DNA from 2 places in the Pseudoalteromonas sp. Cn5-37 genome. Region 1 is predicted to be linked to the other one. Evidence: predicted binding sites of a transcription regulator. Region 1 holds the regulator's gene; the other holds the start of a gene.

Region 1 (7,380 bases):
TCAAAGGCTTCTGGCATTGGCGTCCTTACAACTGAAAAAAGTTTAAATAGGCTATGCAAATACAGCATAGTTGCTTTGTAGTGTATTTGCAGAGATATCGTCGCACTGCGATAAATTTATTAAGAGTTTTGTAATTTAGAAAAGCGAGCGATATAAAAGTAGGATATTTAAAGGGAATTTTAAATATCCGAAGTAAGTTTACCGTAAACCTTGAAGTCTTAGCAAATGCTATTCTTGCTCGTGAAAGCGTTGCGCAATTAATTCGCCGATTGCCGTTAATGCAGCGTCAGCGTCAGGACCTTCGCATACAACACGAACCTCTTTTCCTTGACTACTTTCAAGGAGCATTAACGCTAACACGCTGTCGCCTTCAGCTTCTTTCTCATCTTGAAAAAGTGTAATTTTGGCATCAAATTGCAGTGCTAGTTGCGCTAAAACAGTCGCAGCGCGAGCATGTAAGCCAAGTTTGTTTTGAATTAAAAAGGTATCTTCAGCGTGCATTGTTGGTGCCTAGTTAGATATCTTGTTCGCGGTGGCGAATTTTTACATTAGCATGAGTTTTAGAAAAGCTTTCACCAATTGTTTGCGCTAAGTAAACAGAACGGTGTTGGCCTCCTGTACAACCAATTGCAATGGTTAGGTAACTGCGGTTATTGCGCTCTAGATGTGGCAACCAAGTCTGTACAAAGGTTTGAATCTGCCAAGTGAACTTTTGCACTATGCTGTGGCTAGCTAAATAATCCCTGACAGGCTGATCGAGGCCGGTTAGTGGCTTTAAATCAGGCTCCCAGTGTGGGTTCGGTAAAAAGCGTGCATCAAAAACGTAGTCAGCTTCTTTTGGAATGCCATGCTTAAAACCAAACGACATAAACGTAATAATCAGTTTTTTATCTTTCTTACCTAAAATCTTTTCACGAATTGATTCTGCTAACTGATGAACACTCAAATCAGTGGTATCAATCATAAAGTCAGCGCGGGTGATCAGCACATCAAGCAGGATTTTTTCTTGTTTAATGGCAAGATCAAGCGGTAAAGAATCAATCGATAATGGATGCAAACGGCGAGTTTCAGAAAAACGCTTGATTAGGGTTTGATCATCACTATCTAGGTAGAATAGTGTTGGGTTAGCAAAACCTGGCAGGTACTCAAGAATATCATTAAACTCTTGCTGCTCTTTCGGTAAGTTACGTACGTCGATACTGACGGCAATTTTGTCATAATTATCAGAAACACTTCGCACGAGCGAAGGCAGTAGGTTGACAGGAATATTATCAACACAGTAGTAGCCTAAGTCTTCAAGAACTCGTAAAGCGACCGATTTCCCCGAGCCTGAGCGACCGCTGATAATTATTAATTCCATTTATGCCTCTGATGCAATTACTTGAAATAGTTGCTGATCGCTTGTAGCACTTCGCAACTGTTTACAAAAATCTTTATCTTTAAGTCTATCAGCAATTGTTGACAAGGTCTTCAAGTGCAACTGGCAATCGCCATCTGGTACGATGAGTGCCACAAAAATATCAACGGGACGATTGTCTATCGCATCAAAATTGATGGGAGATTCACTGACAATAATAAATGCATGAGGTTCATCAGCACCACTCATTCGACCGTGGGGAATAGCTATTCCTCGGCCGATACCTGTACTACCTAACTTTTCCCTGTTCAGAAAAGCATCTAGGATATCTTGTTGAGATAAATGAGGAAACTGCTGGTGAGCTAACTCGCTAATATACTCAAGAATTCTTTTTTTGCTATTAAAAAGGACCGCAGCTTTGCTGCAGTCCTGATTAGTAAGTGAACTAAGTTTCATAATTTAATGTCGAGCTAATTTCTCTTTATGCTTAATGACTTGGCGATCAAGTTTATCGATCAATGAGTCAATTGCTGCGTACATATCTTGATGTTCTGTAGAAGCGAACAACTCGCCTCCGTTTACATGTAAAGTTGCTTCTGCTTTTTGGCTTAATTTTTCTACATCTAAAATGACATGAACATTATTAATATGATCAAAATGCCTTTCTAGTTTTGCGAACTTAGTGTTTACATAGTCTCTTAATGAATCAGTGACTTCTACGTGACGACCAGTTAAATTTAGTTGCATAAGCATTTTCCTTCTATGTAAAACGTCTAAATCAGACTTTTACGCTGATTAGACGGAGGTATTGCTAGAGACTCACGATATTTTGCAATTGTACGTCTAGCTACTTTAATTCCTTGCTCAGCCAATATATCTGCAATTTTGCTATCACTCAATGGTTTAACCGAGTTTTCTGCAGCAACTAACTTCTTGATTAAAGCGCGAATTGCTGTAGAAGAGCACTCACCACCATTTTCGGTGCTGACATGGCTTGAGAAGAAATATTTCAACTCAAAAATTCCCCTTGGGGTATGCATATATTTTTGTGTTGTAACCCGAGAAATCGTCGATTCATGCATTTCGACCATTTCAGCGACATCGTTTAGCACCATTGGCTTCATTGCTTCTGGGCCATGTTCAAAGAAAGCTTGCTGTTGTTGCACGATACAGTTGGTCACTTTTAGTAAAGTATCGTTACGGCTTTCTAAGCTCTTAATAAACCACTTTGCTTCTTGTAAGTGAGAACGAATAAATTGGCTGTCGCTACTTGATTTAACAGAGCGAGACATCGCTGCATATTGGCTATTCACTCTAATTTTTGGCATACAATCTGGGTTTAACTCGACTACCCAGCGGCCTTTCACTTTTTTCACTGATACATCGGGTATGACGTACTCAGATTCTTCGCGTACTATGCTATCCGCAGGCTTAGGATTTAAGCTGTGAATGAGCGTCATCACTTCTTTAAGCTCGTTTTCTTTAAGCTTAGTCTTTTTCATTAAAGTGCGATAGTCGCGACTTGCTAATAATTCGATATGCTCAGATAAAACCATTTTAGTTTCAGCTAAATATGGCGTATTGGCATCGAATTGACGAAGTTGTATACACAGGCACTCTTGTAAACTTCGGGCGCCGATACCAACTGGATCGAATAACTGTATTCTTTTTAAGACAGCTTCAACTTCATCGAGTTCGATTTCTTCTTCATCATTATTTTGATTAAAGCTTTCGACAATATCTTCGCAGCTAACCGTTAAAATACCTGAGTCATCGATAGCTTCAACGATGGCAACGGCAATCGCTTCATCGGTAGGACTAAATGGTGTGAGCTGTAGTTGCCACATTAAATATTCTTGCAGTGTTTCTGTTGAAGCACCTTGGTAAATAGACTCGTCTTCAGGCATTGGCCCAGACGATGTTGATGGGGCGGCACTCATGTACTCATCCCACGTAACATCCATAGCTAAGTCATCGCTAACCGTATCCTTACTCAGAGCATCACTGCTTTCTTGCTCGAATTCGCTAGGTGCTTCGTCGGCAGACGCGCTGACTTGTACATCGTCAGACTCCGCTTTTTGCTCATTCTTACCGATGCTTTCTTCGTTGTAATCCGCTTCTTCCACTTCAAGCAGAGGATTACTATCAAGCGCTTCTTGAATTTCTTGCTGGAGATCCAATGTACTGAGCTGCAACAAGCGAATGGCTTGTTGCAGTTGTGGAGTCATTGTAAGTTGCTGGCCCATGCGCAGCTGTAATGATTGCCTCATGTATCCCTAACAATCCTTTTTAAGTTATCGGTAACGGTGAGGACACTGTTATCGATTTATTGTCATTGTATAAGTCTAGCAGATGCTCTAGTCGGTGGCGTAATGGTTACAGCCTGAATTGCTCGCCTAGATAAACATCACGTACAGTTTGGTCAGCTAATACGTGCTCAGGTGTCCCTGATGCAATTAGCTCCCCATGAGAAACAATGTAGGCTTTTTCACAAACATCAAGGGTTTCTCGAACATTATGGTCAGTAATAAGTACACCAATACCACGATTTTTTAGGTGCTCAATAATTTTCTTTATATCTAACACCGAAATAGGATCAACACCAGCAAAAGGCTCATCTAAAAGGATAAATTTAGGATTAGCGGCTAATGCACGTGCAATTTCAACGCGGCGTCGTTCACCACCTGACAGTGCCATACCTTGGCTATCGCGAATATGTTGAATGCTAAATTCATCTAATAAGTTGTTAAGCGTCTCTTCGCGCGTTGTTTTGTTAAGATCTTTGCGGGTCTCTAATATGGCCATCAAGTTTTGGTAAACTGTTAATTTTCGAAAAATAGACGACTCTTGTGGTAGATAACCAATACCTAAGCGCGCACGGCTGTGCATTGGCAAAAGCGTGATATCGTTATCATCGATGCTTATTTTTCCTTTGTCGCTTGGTACGAGGCCTACAATCATATAGAAGGTCGTTGTTTTACCTGCACCATTTGGCCCTAACAAGCCAACAATACTGCCCGCTTCAACTTCAAGACCGACATTTTTAACCACTTGGCGGCCTTTGTAGCTTTTAGCTAAAAGCTCTGCTTTTAATGTGCTCATGGTTGGCCTTTATCGTCTTTTTTATTTTCTACAGGCACTAAAATAGTGTGTACACGATCTGTTGAGTTTTCGTCTTTTTCTGCGCTGATCAGCTGTTGAGCCATATCATAGGTAATGCTTTTTGCCGTTACTTTTTGACCCGCTTGAGTGACTTCAGCTTCGCCATTGAGTGTTAAGAAGCGTTTCGCAACATCATAACGAACTTCTTCGGCGCTGGCACTCATCACGGTACCATCAGCTTGCTTTTCTTCGAAGTAAGCTGGTTTGCCTGTAGCGATAATTAATTCGACTGTACCTTCGGTGTCACCGCCATGTGCCTCAAGTCGCTCTGCTGTAATGCGACGATCACCATGCACGATCTCTACGTTACCTTCGAATATGCCAACGCCATCTTTTAGTTTACCGACTTGGCGATCTGAGCTAATGCTAATTTGAGCGCCTGTTTGCTCGGCAGCTGCGCCCGAAAAGGCAATTAATAAGCTTGGGATCAGGAGTAATTTCTTCAGTTTATTGGTCATAGTATATGGTTCGTGTATGGTTAGTTAACTCAACAATTTCGGCTTTTAAATCGGCTTTTAAGCCTTTACCGGTAATTTTTAAATTCGGTCCTGTTAGTGTTACAGGTTGCTTTGAAAACATCGTCATTTTATCAATGTCGACATTAATATTTTCTGCTTTTATGTCTTCGATCATACCGTTATGGGTTAAGTTTTTAGCAACTACATCCCCTTCAAAAATCAGCTGATCATTTTCGTATAAAGTAGCTTCTTTGGCTCTTACTTGCCAAACTTGCTGATCGCTATAAATAGTAAAAATAGGTTGTTCAAAAAAGGTAAACCCTAATTGTTGATACAACTCCATTTTTGCAGCTGCCACTTTATGACTAATTTTACCTTGCTCGTCATAAGCTGTTTGCTTTAGAGCAACGGCAGTGTAATCAGGTGTTGCGATGATCTCGTCTTCACTAGTTATTGTATCAGTTGACTGGTTAAAGTACGGGTACCATAACCACACCATGCAACAGACAAAAACAATACTCAGTAAAATACGGGCTATATTCATGCGCTGGTACCATCGCTAGTTAACGGCTTGCCGTTTTCTAACATCAGTAAATCAGTTAATTCACGCACGGCTCCAAAGCCACCCGGTAATAATGTGGTGTAATGAGCCAGCTTCTTGATAAGCGGGTGTGCATCGTTTACTGCGACAGCAAAGCCAACTTTTTCCATAACTGGTAAGTCTGGACCATCATCACCAATATAGGCAATCTGTTCATCTGTCAGCCCCAGTTTATCCTTTAACTCTTGATAAGCAATCAGCTTATCTTCTTGTCCCTGATAAATGTGCTGAACTGTTAGGCTAGTCATTCGCTGCTGAACTATTTGTGAATGGCGGCCAGTAATCACTGCCACTTCAAAGCCACTATTAATGAGTGCTTTAATACCAAAACCATCTTTAGTATTGAATGCTTTAAGCTCTTCGCCATTATTACCCAAATAAATTCGACCATCAGAAAAAACACCATCAATATCACAGATTAATAGTTTTATTTTTTGAGCACGCTGACTCACATCAGGGCTCAGGGGCTGGTATAGTTCGGCGAATGTCATTGCTTAGAGAACTCCTGCTTTTAATAAGTCTTGCATATTAAGGGCACCAATTGGTGTGTTGCTTTGATCCACCACAATTAAACCATTAATACGTTTATGCTCCATAATATTTAAAGCTTCAGCCGCAAGCATGTCAGGGCGAGCCGTTGTGCATGAACGGGTCATCACTTGGCTAATTGCCGTGTTATGGATATCGATGCGCTGTTCTAAAATACGGCGTAAGTCACCATCAGTGAATAACCCGGCTAACTTTTCATCTGCACCAATCACTGCGGTCATACCAAGGCCTTTGGCTGACATTTCAATCAATGCATCTTTGATGCTTTGGGTTTCGCTAACGATTGGCGTTGCGTCGCCTGCGTGCATCACATCATCTAATGTAAGTAATAAACGTTTACCTAAGCTGCCACCAGGGTGCGAAAGTGCAAAATCGTCGGCAGTGAAACCTCGGGTTTCTAGTAGCGCAACCGCCATTGCATCGCCCATAACCAAGGTTGCAGTGGTGCTTGCCGTTGGGGCAAGGCCTAACGGACACGCTTCTTGGCTAACTTTGATGCACACATGAACATCAGACAGTTTTGCCATTGTTGAGTCTGGGTTGCCTGTTAACGAAATCATTTTTGCGCCAATGCGCTTAATAACAGGGATAATACTGAGTACTTCGCTGGTCTCACCTGAATTTGAAATACACATCACCACATCGTCGCGGGTGATCATGCCTAAATCACCGTGGCTAGCTTCGCCAGGATGAACAAAAAATGCCGGAGTGCCAGTACTTGCAAGGGTTGCAGCAATTTTATTACCTACATGGCCAGACTTGCCCATACCAATCACAATAATACGACCTGTACATTGGAACATTAATTGGCAAGCATTATCGAAATCTTGATTTATATATTGCTCAATTTCTTGTAAAGCTTGTGCTTCAATTTCGAGTACGCGCTTACCCTGCGCGATAAAGCTAGGTTGTGTCATTAATTATCCTACTTGGCTGAAAATATAGCCCTGATATGCAATAAATGCGACTAACAGTAAGCCACCTTCTACTCTATTGATACGACGAGCACCTTTAAAGTTCAATGACATGGCAATCAATACAACGGTTGCTGCAATCATGATAAGTGCATCGCGGTTTGCCGCAGAAGGGTCAATAATTGATGGGTTGATAATACCCGCAAGTGGTAATACGGCGAGTAAATTGAAAATGTTTGAGCCAACGATATTACCAAGCGCTAAATCGTCTTCGTTTTTTAATACCCCTGCAATACAGGCTGCCAGCTCTGGTAAGCTGGTGCCAATAGCAATTATGGT
Region 2 (7,380 bases), on a different contig from region 1:
ATTTCAAGCGTTCCCGACAATACTTTTACGTTTGGTGAAATGTCACAAAAACCACAAAGGTCATTGACCAACATGTCTTCTTTTGGTCGAAATAAACCGTCATTGCCTTTTTCAAGCTGAGTGTTATCAGCCTCAATCACTTTTAAGCGATCAACCACTTCCAAAAAGTTAGCAGGCGCACCTTGCGGGCGAACCTGAATAGCGCCATCTTCACTAAACTCAACTTTTTCAATAGGCAATGGCAAAATGATTGGACCACCTTCGCCAATTACTTGACGGCCATGGCTGGTGATCAATGCGCCATCTGGAGTAATGTTTAATGTGCCAGTTTTGGTGTACGCCTCATTGCCGGATGCATCTTGTACGCTCAACCAACCACGGTCGCTCATCGCGATATCAAGCTCACGGCCAGTTTCAACAAAACCACCCGATTCCATATTAGATCCTGGGCGTTCTTGCATTGCAAACACCCTAGATGGCAGACCTTCACCGAAGGCTTGCATAGAGCGAGCTTGTGCAAAATCAGCTTTAAAGCCAGTGGTGTTAGCATTAGCAAGATTGTTGGCCTTGAGCTCAAGACCTCGCAAACTTTGCTTAGCACCCGACATGGCAATGTAGACCATTTTGTCCATAACATTGACTCACTAAAAATACGATAATTAGGAAATGCAATAAAAGTGCCAAAGTAAAATTGACGCTAAAATAGAAGAGAAAAATGAATAGTAAGAATGAAAAAAGGCTGCCAATAGAGGAAGCAGCCTTCGTGTCGGATTAAGCTTAGAACCGTTAAGATTAACGGATCTGTAGGATGTTTTGTTGTAGTGTTGAGTTAACCTCAAGCGCACGTGAATTTGCTTGGAAGTTACGCTGAGCACTAATTAAGTCAACAAGTTCATTGGTTAAGTTAACGTTTGATTGCTCAAGCGCTGATGAGTTAATTGAACCTAGAGTACCTGAACCTGGTTCACCCGCAATCGGCTCACCTGACGTTAAACTCTTCTTCCAAGATGTATCACCAACTTGTTGCAAGCCCTGAGAATTAGAGAAGCGCACCATAGCAACTTGACCTAGGAACGACGTATCTCCATTACTGTATGACGCAACAATTTTACCGTCAGAACCGATATCAATTCCTGATAGACGACCTACAGTCGCACCATCTTGCTCTAATGCTTTTACTTCAAAGTTACTTGCGTATTGAGTTGGAACTTTATTTGCTGTTGCCGCTTCATCACGCCAGTTAATAGTCACATCATCAGGGAAACTTGCACCATTCGAAAGTAAATCAGAAAGGCCTGTCGCAGCACCTAAACCACTCGGTAACGTTAATGGATTAAATGTTGTATCAGTATTCGCTGTACCATCTGTACTTTGTGGTAAGCCACTGGCATCAAACTGAAAAGTTGATAATGGTGTATAAGGTGTTGTGGTTTGCTCAACACCTGTTGCATCAAATGGCTTTTCATCTAATGTAGCGTATACTTCCCACTCATTTTCATTACCAGTCACTGTAGAATCAGTTTTCACAAAGAAGAACTGTAGAATATGCGGTTCACCTAATGAGTCATACACCGTTGTCGATGTAGAGCTGTTATAAGTTGCACTTGTTTCTGGATCGAATGGTGTCACAGTTGGCGCAGAGGCACGTGAATCAAGGTTAAATGACGAATAGACATTCGTGGTTGCACGTGGTGAACCTGATGCATCTGGAATTTGTAGCGCAGAAGATGTACTTAAGCTTACAGAGGTTGTGTCACCGGTTGCTTCATCAACAGGGAAACCTTGTAAGTAATTACCGCTCGCATCCACAATAAAGTTATCTTTATTAAGTTTGAACGCACCAGCACGCGTGTAAGTAAAGTCTTGTGCACCTAAGTCATTCGCCATTGCGAAATAACCTTCACCAGTAATTGCTAAATCAAGTGAGTTATTTGTGAAAGAGAGTGAACCTTGGTGGAATTGTTGTGCCACCATTGTTGTCCTTACACCGTCACCATTTTTTGTTTTACCAGAACTAAATACTGATGATGCGTATACATCAGCGAACTCTGCACGAGACTCTTTAAAGCCCGTAGTGTTAACGTTAGCAATATTATTTGCTGTTACGTCTAAATCTTTTTGTGCGGCTGCTAAGCCTGTTAATGCAATATTGAAGCTCATAACTCACCTCTAACCTATCTCTTAGCCTAAGCTAACCCAAACCTTTTATACTTATGCGATTTCAGCTATATCAGTTAGCCTAACCGCACCCTCTTTTGTATTTACGATAATGCCGCTTGCGCCATTAATATTGACACTTTCAATATTCTTAAAGGTCGCCATAGGCATACTGCTGTAGTCTCCATTTACAAAGCCTTCAGCACTGATGTCATACTCGCCTTCAGGGAGCACATTGCCATCGTTATCTTTACCATCCCACTCAAAACGCAGTGCGCCCGCAGACTGAGAACCTAGTTCAATGGTTCGTACTAACTGACCTGAAGAATCTGTTATTCTTAGCGTTAAAGATTCAACGGCTGTCTCAGCAACCACCGACCCTTTAGCAAGGTTTTCACCGTCAAAGTCAATGGTGTCAGACTCTAATAACGCTTGCTTACCAACCAAAGTGGAAGCCTGTAACGCAGAATTTGATGTCATTGATGCAGTCAGTGAGTCAAACTTCTCGTTTAAGTTTGAAATACCTTCAGCCATAGTAAAGTTCGTCATCTGCGCGATCATTTGATCGTTATCAGCAGGGTTACTCGGATCCTGGAACGACAACTGCTGTGTTAACAACGAAAAGAAATCTTCCTGAGAAAGTGTGTTGTTGTCTTCCTCAGTTGTTTGCGTATTGCTTTGATTCCAACGCAAGCTATCCATATAGGATGATGATGCAGAGCTGATGTCGTTACTCATAACTTATCCTCGATTACCGTTGTCCTAACAACAGTGTTTTACTTAACATTTGCTTAGCTGCATCAGCAACTTGCACATTTGTTTGGTAAGAGCGAGAGGCAGAAATCATATTTGCCATTTCTTCTACAACATTAACGTTAGGTTTGTAGATATAACCATTTTCATCCGCACTTGGGTGATTCGGGTTATATTCAATTTGTAGCGGCTTATCGCTCTCTACAATACCTAAAACTTTAACGCCTACAGAAGAGCCCTGAGGATTGCTTTGCGATGCTGACGCTTTGGTCAACTCTGCAGCAAAAACAGGATGGCGCGCTCGGTATGTCTGGTCTTGGCTAGAGCTAATCGTGTTTGCATTCGAAATATTACTCGCTGTGGTATTTAAGCGCACATTTTGTGCACTCATACCCGTGCCTGAAATATCAAAAACATTATATAAACTCATGATTAAGCTCCTTGACTACCGAGGGCTTTTTTAAGGCCTTTAATTTTACTACTCATAAATTGCAGGCTTGCCTGATACTCTAATGAGTTCTGTACATACAAGTTTCGTTCCACTTGTATATCTACAGAGTTACCATCGCCTGTATCTGCTTGATTTGGCGTACGAAACATTTCTGCACCGCCAACAAAACGGCTGCCTCCGGCAATATGTTTAGCATCGGTTCTTACCATGCTATTGCCGCCTTGTTGGTTGCTTTTTGCCGCTTTTAATGCCGAGGCAAAATCAATGTCTTTCGCTTTATAGCCCGGCGTATCAGCATTAGCGATATTGGTCGCTAATAACTCAGCGCGTTGTGAACGGATCAACATTGCATGGGGGTGAACACCAAATGCTTTATCAAAACTGATAGCCATAACCATCTCCAAAAAATTGACTCTAGAGTGATTAATGCAAAAGCTAAGCCAATAATGAAGGGGATATTTTATTTACGTAAGATATTGAATAATAGATAAATTTAGCAACCTAAGAGCTAGGTTGCTAAGAAAGGTTTACTTTTTCTGGTAGATGATGCCTGGATTACAACGAACCATCTCAAAGCTATCACTTAAGCCCGCCATTGATTCTGACGCACCTAAAAAGAGGTAACCTTTAGGGTTTAGGGCTTGAGCAAATTGCGAGATAATTTTAGCTTTTACCTCTGGTGAGAAGTAAATGAGCACGTTACGGCAAAATATAATGTCAAACTTGCCCATTAAAGCGTATGAATCCAGTAAGTTAAGGTGTCTAAAGCTAACCATTTTACGTATAGGGTCAATGACTTGAGCCATTCCATTGCCGCTGTCTTTAAAGAACTTTTGACGGCGTTCCATCGACAAACCACGCGCAAGCGCTAGCGAGTCATACTCAGCGTTTTTGCACATATCAAGCATGGTATTAGAGATATCAGTGCCGATTATTTGCGCCCCCATCTTTAATACACCTGGGTTTTTTGACTGAAACTCGGCAACCGACATTGCAATTGAATACGGCTCTTGTCCTGATGAACTTGCCGCTGACCATATTTTTAATGGTCTACGCACATCTTTAAGCTCAGGAAATAATTTCGTTTTCAATAACTCAAACGGATACTGGTCACGAAACCAAAGCGTTTCATTGGTTGTCATTGCATCAACCACAGCGGCACGAAGCTGCCTCTCATGAGGACTCAGTGTTTTACTTACCAACTGCGATAAAGACTCGACATTAAAACGCGCCATAAGTGGAGCGAGACGGCTTTTAACTAAATAAAGTTTATTATCGCCAAGCACAATGCCGCATTGTTGCTCTAAAAAAGAGCGAAATTGATCGTATTCGCTTTGTTGTAAATGCTTATTTTCCAAAGTAATACCACCTATAAACTATTAATCACAATGAACCCATTTTTTTACAGCAGTCGCTAGTTCATCTGGGTTAAATTTAGCAATAAAATCGTCAGCTCCCACTTTCTCAATCATTGCTTGGTTGAATACACCACTTAAAGAAGTATGTAAGATCACATGCAAAGGTGATAATTTTGGATCGGCCTTTATCTCGGCGGTTAAGGTATAGCCATCCATTTCTGGCATTTCAACATCTGAAATTAATAAGCCAACTCGCTCAGTAATATCGTTCTGGCAATCAAGTTGAGCTATTTCTCTTAGTCTTAGTAAGGCCTCTTTGCCATTTTTAGCAAGCTCAGTTTGTACACCAAGTGGCTCAAGCGCTCGTTTTACTTGATTTCTCGCGACAGCAGAGTCATCAGCAATAAAGACGATTCTTTCACCTAAATCTTTCTGGAACTCACCTTCACCAACAACATCTGCGCTAACTTCAGTGTTCACTGGGCAGATTTCATTTAGGATCTTTTCAACATCCAAAATCTCAACCAGTTCGTTTTCTATTTCTGTGACTGCTGTTAGGTAAGAATAACGTCCAGCTCCCGAAGGTGGTGGCATTATTTTTTCCCAGTTCATATTTACGATACGTTCTACACCACCAACCAAAAACCCTTGTACTGAACGGTTGTATTCGGCAATGATGATAAAGCTGTCTTTTATGTTTTCAATTGCAGGACCACCGACAGCCATTGATAAGTCAATAACAGAAATAGTTTGTCCACGAATATGCGCAACACCGCGAATATAGGCATTTGATTTTGGCATGTTCGTAAGTGGCGGGCATTGCAAAACCTCTCTTACTTTAAACACGTTAATACCAAAGCGCTGACGCCCTCTGAGTTTGAATAATAGTAATTCAAGGCGGTTTTGCCCAACCAACTGAGTTCGCTGGTTAACTGAGTCTAAAATGCCTGCCATTTCAATCTCCTAAAGATAAACAATCAGAGCTGGAACAATAATTGCCTTCTTTGTGTTAAAGCTACATAAGGTTACGAAGCGTCTATTTTTTGACGCAAAATATTTATACCTTGTTTTCAACAATAAGCATAGTCGAAACAATATGAGTTTGTTAAAAAAAAGCCGAAGATACAGTGTTTTTTATTTTCTTTCTAGCCTGTTGTTTGCAACACAACTACAAGCAGAAGTCTATAACAACGAGCAACTTCAACAGATCGCTGTTGATTTTGTGAGTGAACACATGCCTGACTTGAACACAACACCACAGATAAGCGCTTTGCCTCTGGATAGTCGCATTCCTGATAGGTTATGTGAGTCGCCATTAAACAAAGAGTTACCAACAGAGCCTCCTTTTAATCGGCAGGTCACGGTACAACTTAAGTGCCAAGACATAAATAGTTGGACCCAATACGTTCACGTTAGAATTATAGAACTTGAGCCAGTCGTTGTTGTTACAACGAGTCTTACTCGAGGTGAAGTTATTCGTGCCGAACATTTACGCCTAGAAATGAAACCTAAGCAATTTGTTAGAACGCAATACGTACAAGATGAGTCTATACTTATTGGCAGTCGCAGTAAGCGAAATTTACGCGGTGGTACACCTATTGTTATGAGCCAAGTTTGCATGGTTTGCAAAGGCGATAACGTAACTATCTATGCTTCGTTACGGGGCTTAAGGATCAAAACCACCGGAATTGCGCTAGAAGATGGCACGTTAGACGAATTAGTACGTGTAAAAAATAAAAAATCAGGTAAAGTATTAAATGCGCGTGTGGATGGAGTCGAGTCTGTACAGGTAAATATTTAATTTTAACTATTTATGCTAAAGTATCCGCTGTGCCCGCCGATATAAAGGCATAAGTTGGGTAATGTATAGGTCAAAAATTATGGTAAGCAATGTCAATAATGGTCAACAACAGCCTTCTGTGTTGACAAATACCAAGCAAAAAAAGCTTGATTTACAAAAAGATAATGCTAATGCAGCTGCTGCTAAATCAGCCGCACCTAAAGCAAGTGCAGATTCTGTCAGTTTAACACCTCAGGCAAAGCAGCTTAAATCATTGCAAGAAAAAGCAGAGCAGTCTTCTGGTTTTGATAGCAATAAAGTGGCTGAGCTGAAAAAAGCGATCAGCGAAGGTAAATACCAAATTGATGCTGAAAAGCTAGCAAAGAACATCGCTGCATTCGAGTTTGATGTCTATGGCTGATCATAATCATTTAATAGCCAGCAAACTAACACAGCAAGTTTCGTGCTTGGAGTCTATTGCTGCGTTGTTAGATGATGAATTGACAGCCATTGCTGCAAAACGTGGCGAAGGATTAAAGAGTATTGCCCAACAAAAAATTTCTTTGCTCCAACAAATCCAAACCATAGATAAAGAAGTGCAAAAGCTTGTCGCGCACAACGAATCGCAAGATGATGACGTGAGTGCACTTATTAAGCAAGTTAACACTCTCCTAGCAAGCTGCAAAAAGAAAAACGATGTAAACGCACATGCGGCTCACCAAGCACAGTTAAGTGTTAAACAACTTAAAGATATTCTAATCGGTGCGCCTTCATCGATGACCTACGACCAAGGCGGCAGCGTAATTCAAGGCGATAAAAAAATCGTCCACAACTTGAAAGCCTAAACCCCAATATTATTCTTTTAAAAAAACGCGATAACT

The links. The regulator sigma-54, encoded in region 1, starts transcription at its own class of promoters, with help from an activator protein. The targets are predictions, from matches to a motif close to GTTGGCACGNNNNTNGNNT.
Region 2: a site for sigma-54 is predicted at 3,788-3,806, ahead of flgB (flagellar basal body rod protein FlgB). Genes of this name have one in related genera too.

Annotation. Positions count from the first base shown of each region.
Region 1 covers NZ_JAKGBA010000023.1:27,745-35,124, reverse strand. Annotated here, with positions in the region: gene mgtE (magnesium transporter) at 1-17, opposite strand, end outside; gene L1266_RS17915 (HPr family phosphocarrier protein) at 229-501, opposite strand; gene rapZ (RNase adapter RapZ) at 515-1,360, opposite strand; gene ptsN (PTS IIA-like nitrogen regulatory protein PtsN) at 1,361-1,813, opposite strand; gene hpf (ribosome hibernation promoting factor) at 1,817-2,104, opposite strand; gene L1266_RS17895 (RNA polymerase factor sigma-54) at 2,131-3,627, opposite strand; gene lptB (LPS export ABC transporter ATP-binding protein) at 3,734-4,459, opposite strand; gene lptA (lipopolysaccharide transport periplasmic protein LptA) at 4,456-4,977, opposite strand; gene lptC (LPS export ABC transporter periplasmic protein LptC) at 4,967-5,521, opposite strand; gene kdsC (3-deoxy-manno-octulosonate-8-phosphatase KdsC) at 5,518-6,069, opposite strand; gene L1266_RS17870 (KpsF/GutQ family sugar-phosphate isomerase) at 6,073-7,044, opposite strand; gene L1266_RS17865 (calcium/sodium antiporter) at 7,048-7,380, opposite strand, start outside.
Region 2 covers NZ_JAKGBA010000007.1:158,287-165,666, forward strand. Annotated here, with positions in the region: gene L1266_RS11455 (flagellar basal body rod protein FlgF) at 1-632, opposite strand, end outside; gene flgE (flagellar hook protein FlgE) at 793-2,160, opposite strand; gene L1266_RS11465 (flagellar hook assembly protein FlgD) at 2,212-2,895, opposite strand; gene flgC (flagellar basal body rod protein FlgC) at 2,909-3,340, opposite strand; gene flgB (flagellar basal body rod protein FlgB) at 3,343-3,753, opposite strand; gene L1266_RS11480 (CheR family methyltransferase) at 3,889-4,719, opposite strand; gene L1266_RS11485 (chemotaxis protein) at 4,741-5,673, opposite strand; gene flgA (flagellar basal body P-ring formation chaperone FlgA) at 5,816-6,520, shown strand; gene flgM (flagellar biosynthesis anti-sigma factor FlgM) at 6,600-6,920, shown strand; gene flgN (flagellar protein FlgN) at 6,913-7,344, shown strand.